3 regions of the Methylophaga sp. UBA5088 genome follow, and region 2 is predicted to be linked to each of the others. Evidence: riboswitches for the same ligand, from Rfam matches in the RefSeq annotation. Region 2 holds a riboswitch; each other region holds the start of a gene.

What was found. A riboswitch is a leader RNA that binds a small molecule or an ion and turns the genes downstream of it on or off. The one in region 2 is predicted to bind cyclic di-GMP.
Region 1: it holds a riboswitch for cyclic di-GMP, as region 2 does, so the genes downstream of both, B4K20_RS08540 (hypothetical protein) here and B4K20_RS03900 (hypothetical protein) in region 2, are expected to answer to the same signal.
Region 3: it holds a riboswitch for cyclic di-GMP, as region 2 does, so the genes downstream of both, B4K20_RS15950 (hypothetical protein) here and B4K20_RS03900 (hypothetical protein) in region 2, are expected to answer to the same signal.

Annotation. Positions count from the first base shown of each region.
Region 1 covers NZ_DIAC01000067.1:1,757-5,977, forward strand. The annotation lists partial or broken gene B4K20_RS08525 (metal ABC transporter permease) at 1-42, shown strand, start outside; gene B4K20_RS08530 (metal ABC transporter solute-binding protein, Zn/Mn family) at 64-954, shown strand; gene B4K20_RS08535 (thioredoxin family protein) at 1,083-1,421, opposite strand; gene B4K20_RS08540 (hypothetical protein) at 1,600-2,139, opposite strand; cyclic di-GMP riboswitch class I at 2,157-2,243, opposite strand; gene B4K20_RS08545 (hypothetical protein) at 2,453-2,629, opposite strand; gene B4K20_RS08550 (hypothetical protein) at 2,635-3,240, opposite strand; gene B4K20_RS08555 (DUF6228 family protein) at 3,344-3,640, opposite strand; gene B4K20_RS08560 (hypothetical protein) at 3,754-3,969, opposite strand; gene B4K20_RS08565 (hypothetical protein) at 4,139-4,221, opposite strand, start outside.
Region 2 covers NZ_DIAC01000030.1:1,626-5,846, forward strand. The annotation lists gene B4K20_RS03890 (DHH family phosphoesterase) at 1-188, shown strand, start outside; gene B4K20_RS03895 (undecaprenyl-phosphate glucose phosphotransferase) at 249-1,658, shown strand; cyclic di-GMP riboswitch class I at 1,893-1,972, shown strand; gene B4K20_RS03900 (hypothetical protein) at 2,008-2,457, shown strand; cyclic di-GMP riboswitch class I at 2,660-2,739, shown strand; gene B4K20_RS03905 (hypothetical protein) at 2,772-3,290, shown strand; gene B4K20_RS03910 (polysaccharide biosynthesis/export family protein) at 3,416-3,967, shown strand; gene B4K20_RS03915 (hypothetical protein) at 3,989-4,221, shown strand, end outside.
Region 3 covers NZ_DIAC01000129.1:26,160-30,380, reverse strand. The annotation lists gene ubiB (ubiquinone biosynthesis regulatory protein kinase UbiB) at 1-766, shown strand, start outside; gene djlA (co-chaperone DjlA) at 772-1,605, shown strand; cyclic di-GMP riboswitch class I at 1,659-1,738, shown strand; gene B4K20_RS15950 (hypothetical protein) at 1,758-2,468, shown strand; gene B4K20_RS15945 (formate--tetrahydrofolate ligase) at 2,558-4,221, opposite strand, start outside.

The DNA.
Region 1 (4,221 bases), on a different contig from region 2:
CAAGGGGTGTTAAAGCAGTGGTTCTATCGCTACAAACTCTAGTATCAAAACAAAAGGTTCACTATGTATAAACCGTTATTCACCTATCTGATTCTTATCGGCCTAACTTTTGTCATCAAATCCGCTTCCGCTAACACTATCAATGCTGTCACCAGCTTTGGCATTTTGGCTGATGTCGTCAAAAACGTAGGTGGCAAGCATGTAAAAGTGACCAGTATTGTGCCACCTAATGGTGACCCACACAGCTACGAGCCCTCCCCAGGTGATGTAAAGTTAATCAAATCCGCAGACGTCATCTTTTTAAGTGGCATGGGTTTAGAGAACTGGTTTCAACGTTTAGCGAAAGCCGCCGGCACCAGCACAGCTCCGATTGCTGTTTCAAAAGGTATTGAGACCTATTCTGTAACAGCCGGCTATGGCCAGTTCAGAACGGATCCACACGTATGGAATGATGTCGATAATGTTCAGGTTTGGGTTAATAATATTGAAGCGGCCTTGATTGAAGTCAGACCAGATCTGACAAATGAAATACAACAGGCTGCTCAAGCGTACAGGGAAAAACTGACGGCACTGGATGCCAATATCCACGCAAAGCTGACAAGCCTGCCCACTGACAAACGTGACATTTTAACCAGCCATGACGCATTTAGTTATTACACAAAAGCCTATGGCGTCAGGTTTTTGTCTCCCCAGGGCGTATCCACAGAAACCGAAGCCTCAGCTGCTACCATCGCTAAACTCATCGATCAGATTAAACAGCTTGGCGTAACACGTTATTTTCTTGAAAACTCTAATAACACCCGTTTGATCAAGCAGATTGCTAACGCCACCGGGGCAAAACCAGGCGGCAGACTCTATCCCGAGTCGTTATCTGAAGAAAATGGCCCGGCTGCAACCTATATAAAACTAATGCAATACAACACACAACAAATCGTCACGGCCCTTTCCGAATAACGCCGAGATACCCAGGCTATTTATCTTCAGATAGTCTGGGTAGTGGCTCCTTAAACCGTTACACATGGTTTATATGCATAACTATTCTCAGAGAAAATCAGTCGGGACAAGGGCAAAACTGGCTCCGCTTAGTTGAGTTTCGACATCAATTCACGAACCTCTTCAGCACGTAATGGCCGCACCAGACGATCCACTTCTTGACCATTGTCTAGCAGTATCAATGTCGGCCAGAGTTTGACCCTAAACCCACGGCCCAGTCGCTTGCCCTTGCCATCATAGATTTTGATATGACGCAGCTCCGTATGTTCATTGATCACTTCGTTGATCGCTGCACGTGCTGCCTGACAATGACCACACCAGGGCGCACCAAACTCAAGTAATACCTTACCCGGCAATTCGCTGGTTTGATCAAAGGTCAATGTTTCCTGTAGATATCCTGAGTCGGCATCAGCTTGATCGATGTTCATATAATTAACTCTATGGGTAAATGACAATCTCTTTACTCAAACGCCGAAAGACTCTTCTCTCAGCCACAAAAAAAAAGGTTCATTTGCCATATCATCTTGCCATAAGTTTCTTTCAGGCAATAAAAAAGCCGTAATGAACTTAATCATTACGGCTTTAATCGGTTTAACAGTCTGGGTATTAAGCGACTGTTTTTTGAGCTCTACGACGTAAGCCCATGAAACCTAATAATGCAGGCGCAAACAAGAATGCTGCAGCAGGAATAGGCACTGCAGATACATTTAATGACATACCACCGATGTTGTCACCGTAGTTACTATCATTGATGAAGAACTGAACTGTGGCATCAGATAACAGTGTAAATGTTGCACCAAGTGCGTTCAGCAGCGCTAAATCTGCTGTCTCATATCTACCAGTATCGCTAGTGATGATATGAGTAGTGCCAGACGGTGTAGTGAATGAGTAGTTGTTGACCCAGCCTTTTGAACAACCAGTGCCATCAGCACTACAACCTTGCACTTTACCCCAAGCATTCCACGCTGTGTATGTGTCATCTTTAAATGGGCTTATTGAATAAGTACCTGCTTTCAGGTTGAGTTCAACAGCATTCGAAGAAGTGTTTGTTTTTGCATCAAGATGGACAGTTGCTGCGTTAGCAGTCAACGGCGCCATAATTAACAACCCGAGTGCGATTAATAAGTTTTTGCTAAATAACTTCATTACATAAGCCTTTGTTATTCTGCAACCCAGCCATCTTTATTCACTACTTATAAAGACCTGAAGCTTTCCGTGCTTGGCTCACACCAAGGTTGGCTTTATTAAGAAATTAATTTACTACAGCTACAGGGTAAATCGCTTTTATAGCTCAATCAATTGTACATTGGTACTAGAAGGCCTATATAAAAGTGGGTTTTGGCGATTTCTAGCATTAAGACTTCCCCACTCACATCAATCTGAACAGGCAAAGCTGGTTAGGAATACAACTATGTATCAAGTAGATAAATCAAACTCAGCGCGAAAATAACGTAACAAGCTAAAGTGAAAAATGACCAAACCAGAGAGCGAGTAGCCCTGACTTTTCCCCACCATAAGCTAGGTTCTCAATAAAGATCGCTTCTTGCATGCACTTGGCAATAAAGTGCATCGCCACCACAGCAAACAGAAACTGAATCAACGCTGGCACCCAACTCAAAACAGTCGCGCTTATCACTATTACTATTCATTATTCTCACGTGGATGTAGCTCAGACTCTATCCACTGCGCGACTTCTTGTTTGTCTTTTCGTTTTACCATCTGCCTAGTATTGATGTCTTTTGGATAAACGCAAGTGCCTGTATTGTGCTTCAACACAAATGCGCGTTTCGCCCCAACAGGGTGTTTACTTGGCGCATGAATTACTGCGGATCTTAACTCGAGACATTCAACGTCTTCCAGTGAAGCGTTTAAACCTATTTCATTTTGAGTCTTTTCAATAATGTCTCGAAATGTTCCTAAAATCAGATAACTACCATTTAGCAACGGCCCTTGACGCAAGGTTTGCTGCACATTTTGCTCCGTAACATTAATGCGCTCAAACTCGGTCACAGCAAGCTTATGCTCCTCCCCGGACGTCATTTTTATCACGGCTTGTACACACACCACATGAACAGGCCGCTCCCCCATATTCACCAACATACACAGCGCATCGGGGTTCTCATTTTGAGCATGGTGAAAAAGAAGATAGGGCCGATTATTACGGCGATATTGACTAAGAATTAACTGTAAATAGACAAGCCAGATAATGGCCATAACAGCAGAGCTGACGGGGCCAACATACTCCATAGGTTCTCCTCCTCCGTGGGAAATTAATGTTTAGAGGGGTACTGACTAAGAACTCAGTGATGAGTTTCATTTAGTAAATTGATGAAGTGTGTGAGTGAGAAATCTATAGAAAGAAATCAAGTTTGCTGACACCTTGAACATGCATAGCCGTTGCCGTGAGCATGAACTCTCCGTCCAAAGCTCCCCATATCTTCTCCCCTTTCCAGCCTCGCCAGTTGTCTGCCATATCCCGAAACAGAAGACTTGGCGGGCCGACAAAATAGGTTGTTGTATTGACTTCACCTATAAATGGAGCGCCAGTAACAGAGGCAACAAAGTTTGAGCCCTCCTCGTTGCCACCAACGATCCTCAAGGAGAGGGTTGTGGCGTCATCACATGACTTGATTTCTATCGTTTCCATAGACCATTAACGCCAACAGCACGCGCGGCTGCGAAATGGAGGCGAAGCCGCAATGTAGTAGACGTCGCCGTGACTGTGATTGTTAGGCTCAATTACCGGTTTTGCGCCGATGATTAATCGACAAAACCGAAATAGTGGCCAACACCCAGAACGGTTTCCACAAATTTCTTGGCTGTAGCACGATCCATAATCACAGATTTGCCATCGACATTCAGATAAATACTATCCTCGTCATAGAATGAAGAGCGGCCAAACTCAATATCCATTTTTTCTTTCCCGCCCTGACATTTTACCGTTTCTTCAAAAACATGGTTGTCGCTATAACTCAAACCCTTCTTGTAAAGTGACGACTTTTGATCGTCAGATATGAACGTTGGGCTTCTGGCCTAACGCCAGCATCAGCCGGCGCGCTATTCGCGCGCGCGGCTGAATGCCATCGTTAGGCGATTGATCGTGTGTTGATTCTTTGCCTGGAAAAATAATTTCAACCAGACCCCTTTAATTCTTTAATTGCAGGGTGCGAAACGCCGCTTCGATGAATAACGCCTGGTTGAGAAACGGATTTTTACTGAATAGGTCGC
Region 2 (4,221 bases):
ATTCAGGGGCTTATGTCGTTAGTATCAGAGCTCCTAAAATACGTCAGGAAGGAGCAGATTTTATTGCAGGTCAGTTCGACACAGGTGGCGGCAGAAAAGCAGCAGCAGGCATAAACTTATTACAAGAAGCCGAGCTTGCAAGACTAATTTCTACTGTTGAGGACTATTACAGTAGCAATATCAACTAATACAAAGTCATTTATACTTATAATCAAAAGACTAAAAAACGATAGGATAAATTAGCACAGATGGCTCAGGGCAGGATCAGACAATACGACGCAAAAATTAATGCCATATCAAGACTGATTGATAGCGGTATTATCCTGCTAACGTTTTTAGCTTTATTCGACATTTTCCAAGCGACTTGGGATGTACTTTACATATGGAGTCTTTTGTTCGCTATTGTATTATTTAATTTTTTTGCTGAGTCGCAAGATGCCTATCGTTCGTGGCGGGGTACGGCGTTAAGGGAAGAAGTCTCTGCCGTCATGTTTTCATGGTTTACCAGTGTTTTTATTCTGGTCATGATTGATATCTTCTTTATTCATTCAGGCACCTATCTTGATAGCTTTGTCTTTTTGTGGTTTTTACTGACACCTATAGAGTTAATTTCCTGGCATGCCATTGTAAGAACATCATTGGCTATTCTTAGAGCTCGTGGTGTCAATACCAGAAATGTGGCTATTGTCGGTGAGACAATGTTAGGTAAACGGTTAGAAAGCGCATTTAACGAAATGGATTGGTCTGGATTTAGGCTGGTTGGATACTATGATGACCGTTCACAAAAACGGGTAGAAACAGAACCTAATCTGGTCGTAACAAATAAGAAAGCAGGTGATTTCAATCAACTCATTGAAGATTGTAAGGCAGGGAAGGTTGATACTGTTTACATCACCTTGGCTATGTCTGCTGAGCATAGAATCAGACACATTACTGAGCTATTAGCCGATAGTACGGCTTCTGTATATCTTGTTCCTGACTTATTCACATTTAACTTGCTTAATTCTCGATGGGTCGATTACCAGGGAATCACCGCCATTTCAGTCTATGAAACCCCTTTTGCTGGTATCGATAGTATCCTTAAACGGCTGGAAGATATTATCCTAAGTAGTCTTATCCTGACGATGATCGCTCTTCCTATGATGGTGATTGCCGCAGGGGTTAAATTGACATCGAAGGGCCCCGTGTTTTTCAAGCAAACACGCTACGGCATGGACGGTGAAAAAATTAAGGTATGGAAATTCCGTACGATGACGGTAACAGAGGATGGAGACACCGTCACACAAGCACAAAAAAATGATAGCCGTATCACACCATTTGGTGGCTTTTTGAGAAGAACATCACTGGATGAGTTACCCCAATTCTTTAATTCATTGGGCGGAAGTATGTCGATTGTAGGACCACGACCCCATGCTGTAGCGCATAACGAACAATACCGTGCTCAGATTCAAGGGTATATGTTGAGACATAAAGTCAAACCAGGTATTACGGGCTTAGCCCAGATAAATGGCTTTAGGGGGGAAACTGATACCTTGGACAAAATGCAAGGTCGTGTGCATTACGATCTAAAATATATACAGAACTGGTCATTACTTCTGGATATAGAAATTATTTTCTTAACGATATTTAAGGGGTTTGTAGGTAAAAATGCCTATTGAAATCTCGACTCAGCTTATTAGTAATTTTACTTAGGAAAATAAACTTGTTGCCTGTCCTGAGACACGGTATCATAGAAATACTACTGAAATAGATGCATCAATCTTGGGTGCTAGATAACACTCGTTATCGTGATTATTTTCAGTAGAAATCAGAACAATAGACATCAACGGTGATGGCTTTGTAGCAAGATCATATACAAATGGTCTTACACAATGTCAGCAGGTTAGATGTTGTGTAATTAAAGCCAAACTCGCTGTGAGGCGGGGTCGGAAAGCCACAGATCTTTAAATATAAAGATGGCTGGGTTGCATTGCTTGTTTTTTCAACCTATGCATAAGGAAGTTTATTATGAAAAAAGCGATGCTATTTATCGTAGCTATGATGTTTTCTGTTGCTGCCAACGCGGCGACATACAACTTAACAACTTCAGACAGTGCTACCATTTTCGATAATGGTTCAAGTGCAGTAAGTACATCATTTGGTGATACTACAACGTCTTTCACACTTGAAGTTATCGATGGCGGATTGTCTGCTATTGATTTTGACTTTTCTCCATCTAGCAAGTTTGTAGCTGGTACACTTACAATCGGAACTATGGTTTTCGCCGTTGCGCCTGATTTCACGACAATGTTAAACCTTGCAGAAGGTTTTTACGCTGTAACATTTGATATTCAACCTGCTTTGGGTAATATGTCATTTGGTGTTTCAGCTGTACCTGTTCCAGCAGCGTTATTCTTGTTTGCTCCAGCTCTATTGGGCTTTTTGGGTCTTCGTAGAAAAGCTGCTGTTGCCGCATAAGTAAAAGCAAAACAGAAAATAAAAAGGGAGCTTAAGCTCCCTTTTTATTGGCTGATGTTATTGTTAGTGACGAAGTCTAGGTCGACTACGTAAATATATGTAAACATTGTACCAAGGTACAATAGACAGACTCTGAACTAGACCCTTAACATGGAACCATCTGAAAAAGTCAGATAGGTAATTATCAAACTCAAATTTGATAATTAATTAAAGCCAAACTCGTCGTGAGGCGGGGTCGGAAAGCCACAGATCTTTGACGCTGAAGATGGCTGGGCTGCATTGCTTGTTTTAACTTATGCATAAGGAAGTTTATTATGAAAAAAGCGATGCTATTTTTAGTAGCTCTAATGTTCTCTGTTGGTGTTAATGCAGCGACTTTATCTTTTGACGTGGCGGGCGCATCGAATGCGACACAAGATGTCAGTATCTCCAGTGGACAAACTGTCTTAGGTGGTGGTTTTGTGACTGAAGGGACAGGTCCTAGTGATACGTGGAAGTCATTTTTCAATCTAAGTAGTTCTGAAGACACTTACGTAAAAATTGAATGGTCATTTAATCCAGAGTCGAATTTTACCAATGCTCAACTCGGATTTACAGCTGAAGCTGATTACCCAGTCTATACAACACTTATTGACATAACTGGTGATTACTCGTTTGTTATGTTTTTAGAAGCTGGTGTAAATTATGCTGTAGATATTCTTAACGCTAGCCGTGATGTATTCAAGTATGATGTTTCTGTGTCAGAAGTACCTGTGCCAGCAGCATTATTCTTGTTTGCTCCTGCTTTATTAGGCTTTTTAGGGCTTAGAAGAAAGAACGCAGTGGCTGCATAATAATACTTAAGTTAACAGTAGGTTAACTAAGATATTTTTGGAGGGAGCGAATGCTCCCTTTTTTTTTGAAAAATAGAGTGTTAATATCAATTTTGAATGTCAATTATAGATAAGGATTTTCTTCAATGTCTAAACGCTTGATCTTAATGTTTTCTTTATTATTATCTTTTTCTACAGCAGTATTAGCTGAAGAAGAACGTTATCTACTAAACTCTGGAGATATTTTAGATATCTCAGTATGGAACGAAGAAGCTCTGCAAAAGCAAGCAGTTGTTCTTCCTGATGGAGTGGTGACTTTCCCACTTGCAGGCGAAATAGTGGCTAAAGATAAAACAGTTGCCAATGTAGAGGCAGAATTAACTAAAAAGCTTGGTGAATATTTAGCTGACCCAGTTGTTACAGTATCCGTGACAAGTGTTGAAGGTAATAGAGTACATATTTTGGGGAAAGTACTTAATCCAGGGTCGTTTGTTATGAATCAACCACTAGATGCTATGCAGGCATTGAGTTTAGCCGGTGGATTATCACCCTATGCCGAAGAGAATAACATTATTGTGCTCAGGAGAGATGGAGAGAGCCAAAAAGTGCTCCCAGTCAAATACGCTGAAATTAAAAAAGGCAAACAACTCAAAACAAACATCACACTTGAGAGTGGTGATGTCATGATAATTCCTTAGTTCAACATAACTGTGAAGTTGATGAAAACAAAGCTATCACTGACAGTTGCTATTTTGTTCGCCAGCTCTGTAAATGCTGCAGAGTGGGGAATTGATTTTGAAGCTGACCCACAGTTTAAATACGATGATAATGAACTATTAAGGGAAGACAAAAAAGGTGACTTCAGTCTAAAAATTAACCCGACATTATCACTATCAAGAAATCTAGAGAATTCAGAGTCTCGATTACGGATGGGATATAGAATCAGTCGTTA
Region 3 (4,221 bases), on a different contig from region 2:
AAATCCACGTTATGTTGCTGTTGATTTTGGCATCATGGGGACATTATCTCCAGATGATCAGCGTTATTTAGCTGAAAATTTCCTTGCCTTTTTCAATCATGACTATCGCCGGGTTGCCGAGTTACATGTGCAATCAGGCTGGGTGCCGGCTGAGACTCGACTTGATGAGTTTGAAGCAGCCATAAGAAGTGTTTGTGAACCCATATTCGCTCGTCCTTTAAAAGAAATTTCTTTCGGACAACTGCTGCTGAGACTTTTCCAAACAGCGCGTCGTTTTAATATGGAAGTACAACCACAGTTGGTGCTGCTACAAAAAACCTTACTGAATATTGAAGGCTTGGGCCGTGACCTCTATCCAGATCTGGATCTATGGAAAACAGCCAAACCCATTTTAGAATCATGGATGAAGGAAAAAATGGGCTGGCAAGCAGCGTTAAGAACACTAAAGCAAGAAGCTCCTCATTGGGCTGAAACCTTACCCGAGATGCCGCGTCTATTATATGACCTGACTAAGAGAGCCCAAGATGGTCAGCTGAACGTTAATTTAGCATCACATGATATTCAACAGCTGCGTAAAGAAATCAAAAAAGCCAGTTATCGTAGTGCTGCTGCTACCTCTGGCGCTGCATTTTTGGTAGGCGCTGCCGTTATCACCGGTCTCGATGGTTACTCGACAACTATGTTTGCAGGGTTACCAGTACTGAGCTGGGTATTTGGGCTATGGGGGCTCGGTCTTATTTATTTTAGTATTTCAAACAAAAGTTAATTGTTATGTTTAAGTGGATTGGCCTTATTCTAGGCTTTATATTACTCAGTACGATGAGTGTAGGATTACTCATTTTAGGAATTTTTGGCGCACTGATTGGCTTACTGTTTGGTGGTTTTGCTGACCGTATACGAGCGTATGGTCTGGGCGGTGCTAATCCATTTACAAGTCAAACCCGTCAAACAGTTTTTCTTGAAACTGTGTTTGTTTTGATGGGGAAACTAGCGAAGGCAGATGGTCGAATCAGCCAGATTGAAATCGATCACGTGGAAGCCTTTATCAAAAAAATGGGGATGTCGGGTGAGCATCGACAAGAAGCCATCCGCCAATTTAAGCGAGGCGCAGAACCCGACTTTGATATTACAGACACAATGAATCATTTCAAACAACATTGTGGTAATACGTTTAATCTAAAACAAGTCTTACTGGTTTACCTGATAGTCATGGCCTTAGCCGATGGTAAGCTTGATCCACAAGAAAAAGATATTCTGGAACAAGTCTCTGCTCAGTTAGGATATAACCGGGCCGAGTTTAACCGTATTCTGGATATGGTGATGAGCCAGGCAAGTTTCGCAAGAGGTCATCAGCAGCAATACTCTTCCGGTCCGCAGCGCTCTTATTCTGATGAATTGGCCGATGCTTATAAAGCGCTTGGGGTGACTGAAAAGAGTTCTAATCAAGAAATTAAACGTGCTTATCGAAAACTGATGAGCCAATATCATCCGGATAAACTCATGGGACAAGGCGTTCCAGAAGATATGATTGCCGTTGCCACAGAGCAAGCGAAAGAAATTCAGTTAGCATACGATTTAATAAAAAAACATCGAGAACAAAATTAACAATTTCGTTTTATTTATTATTATCTGTTTGGTACTATTTTTTCTGGAAACACTTTAACCAAAGCCAAACTCGGTGTGAACCAAGGACGGAAAGTTACAGACCTTATGATACTAAGGTGGCTGTACTGCAATAATATCTAAGGAAAGAACACATGAAAAAAATAGTTTTTATCGCACTGGCTTTATTTACTGGTTTAACTAACGCTGCTATAGCTGCAACAAGCTTATCAACTAATGGTTCATGGCAAACAGCTAATGGCGACCTAAGTTCATTGCTCGGCCAGTCTGCACCAGCTACATGGTCTTACGATACAGACCTAGCATCAGCGACCCTTTACTCATCATATGCTCTTCCAAGCACAGGCACAGTGAGTACATACGTATCATCAAATTACGTTCTCTCAGGTACAGCTGCCCCCACTTTGTTTGATGGCAGCCAGTTTGCTCTCAGTATATTAGATAATACTATTGCAAACCTTGATGCATTCAATACAGATATCGTTACATCGATGGTGAATAAAGGTCTTAATCCTGATATCACAGGTGATGCGATTCTATTTACAACTAGCACTCTTTTTCCGGTGTCTGAATTCACAGAAAGTTTTTCTCTGTCTGGCCTGATGATGTTTGATAAAGACTTTTTCACTGGCCCTATATCAACATTACCTTCTGCTGATATTCTGCTTGATAATGCATTATTCATTTATGCATCACTTTCACATGAAATTAACTTTGAAGAAACTGGCTTTGCTAGTTATATCCAAACGCCATCAGCAGTGCCTGTACCTGCTGCCTTATGGATGTTTGCTCCAGCGTTGTTAGGTTTTCTTGGTTTGCGCCGCAAGGTGAATACTCAGGCTTAAAAAATTTAAGCACATAAAAGAAAAAAGCCGTAGTGATAAACTTCTACGGCTTTTTTGCTTAACACCCTTAATATTTGAGCTTTTTTATATCAAAACAGCCCGACTATTGAGCCATTATCATCAATATCAATACGTTCAGCAGCTGGGTGCTTAGGTAATCCAGGCATAGTCATCACATCCCCACAAAGTACAACCAGAAAACCAGCACCGTTTGACAGACGAACATCACGAATTGTCAGCGTATGATTCTCAGCCGTGCCACGTAAGCTCGGGTCACTGCTAAAAGAATACGGTGTTTTTGCCATACAAACTGGAATATCCCCGTGCTGCTCGTTCAACATAGCGATCTTATCCATCACTTTTTTATCAGCAACGACTTCACCACTGCCATATAGACGTTTAGCAACCTGATTAATTTTGTCCCATAGCGGTAAACTATCAGGATATAACAGACGACAAGGCTCAGCAGGGCTATCCAGTATTTCGACAACACGTTCCGCCAGTGTTTCGGCACCGGCCCCACCTTGTGCCCAATGACGAGCAAGAATGGCTTCAGCTCCCATTTCTTTTACAGCCGTTGTAATTAGTTCTATTTCTGCATCGCTATCATTAACAAAGTGATTGATGGCAACAACACAGCGTAGACCAAACTCATTTTGTAAGTTGCTTAAATGCCGTTTTAAATTAGCCAGTCCCACCTTTAACGCATCGAGGTTTTCTTCGCCAAGCTCTTTCAGTTCCAGACCACCGTGATATTTCAAGGCTTTTACTGTGGCGACAACAACAGCCATATCTGGCTTAATCCCAGCTTTGCGACACTTAATATCAATAAATTTCTCAGCACCTAAATCCGCTCCAAAGCCCGCCTCAGTGACCACATAATCACTCAGCTTAAGTGCCATTTTGGTTGAGATAACTGAATTACAGCCATGCGCTATGTTCGCAAATGGACCACCATGAACAAAGGCTGGATTATTTTCTAAGGTCTGCACAAGATTGGGTTTTATCGCTTCTTTTAGTAATGCAGCCATAGCACCGTGGGCCATGATTTCTCGAGCATATCTTGGTGTCCCATCAACGGAATAGCCGATCAGGATATCTCCCAAGCGTTGCTTCAGCTCAGGCAAAGAATTAGCTAGGCAAAAGATAGCCATAACTTCCGAAGCAACAACAATATCAAAGCGCTCTTCACGCAAATAACCATTGGCAGGACCACCCATACCCACCACGATATCCCGCAATGCACGGTCATTCATATCCATAACTCGCTGCCAGACAATACGTCTTGCATCCAACTGTAATGCATTTCCATGATGGATATGATTATCAATCATCGCTGATAATAAATTGTGGGCAGAAGCTATTGCATGCAGATCGCCAGTGAAGTGAAGATTGATATCCTCCATGGGTACAACCTGAGCATAACCGCCACCCGCAGCCCCGCCTTTCAAACCAAAGCATGGCCCCATAGAAGGTTCGCGTACACAGACAATGGATTTCTTACCAATTCGGTTTAGCGCATCACTCAGGCCGATCGTGGTTGTCGTTTTTCCCTCACCAGCAGGAGTCGGACTAATAGCAGTTACTAGGATTAACTTACCATCCGGCCGTTTTGCCAACTCATCCATGACATCTAATGATACTTTCGCTTTGAAATGTCCGTATGGGTCAATATGTTGAGAGGCAAGACCCAGCTTTTCCTCGGCGAGCTGGATGACTTCCTGCATGGCAGCCTGTTGGGCAATTTCAATAT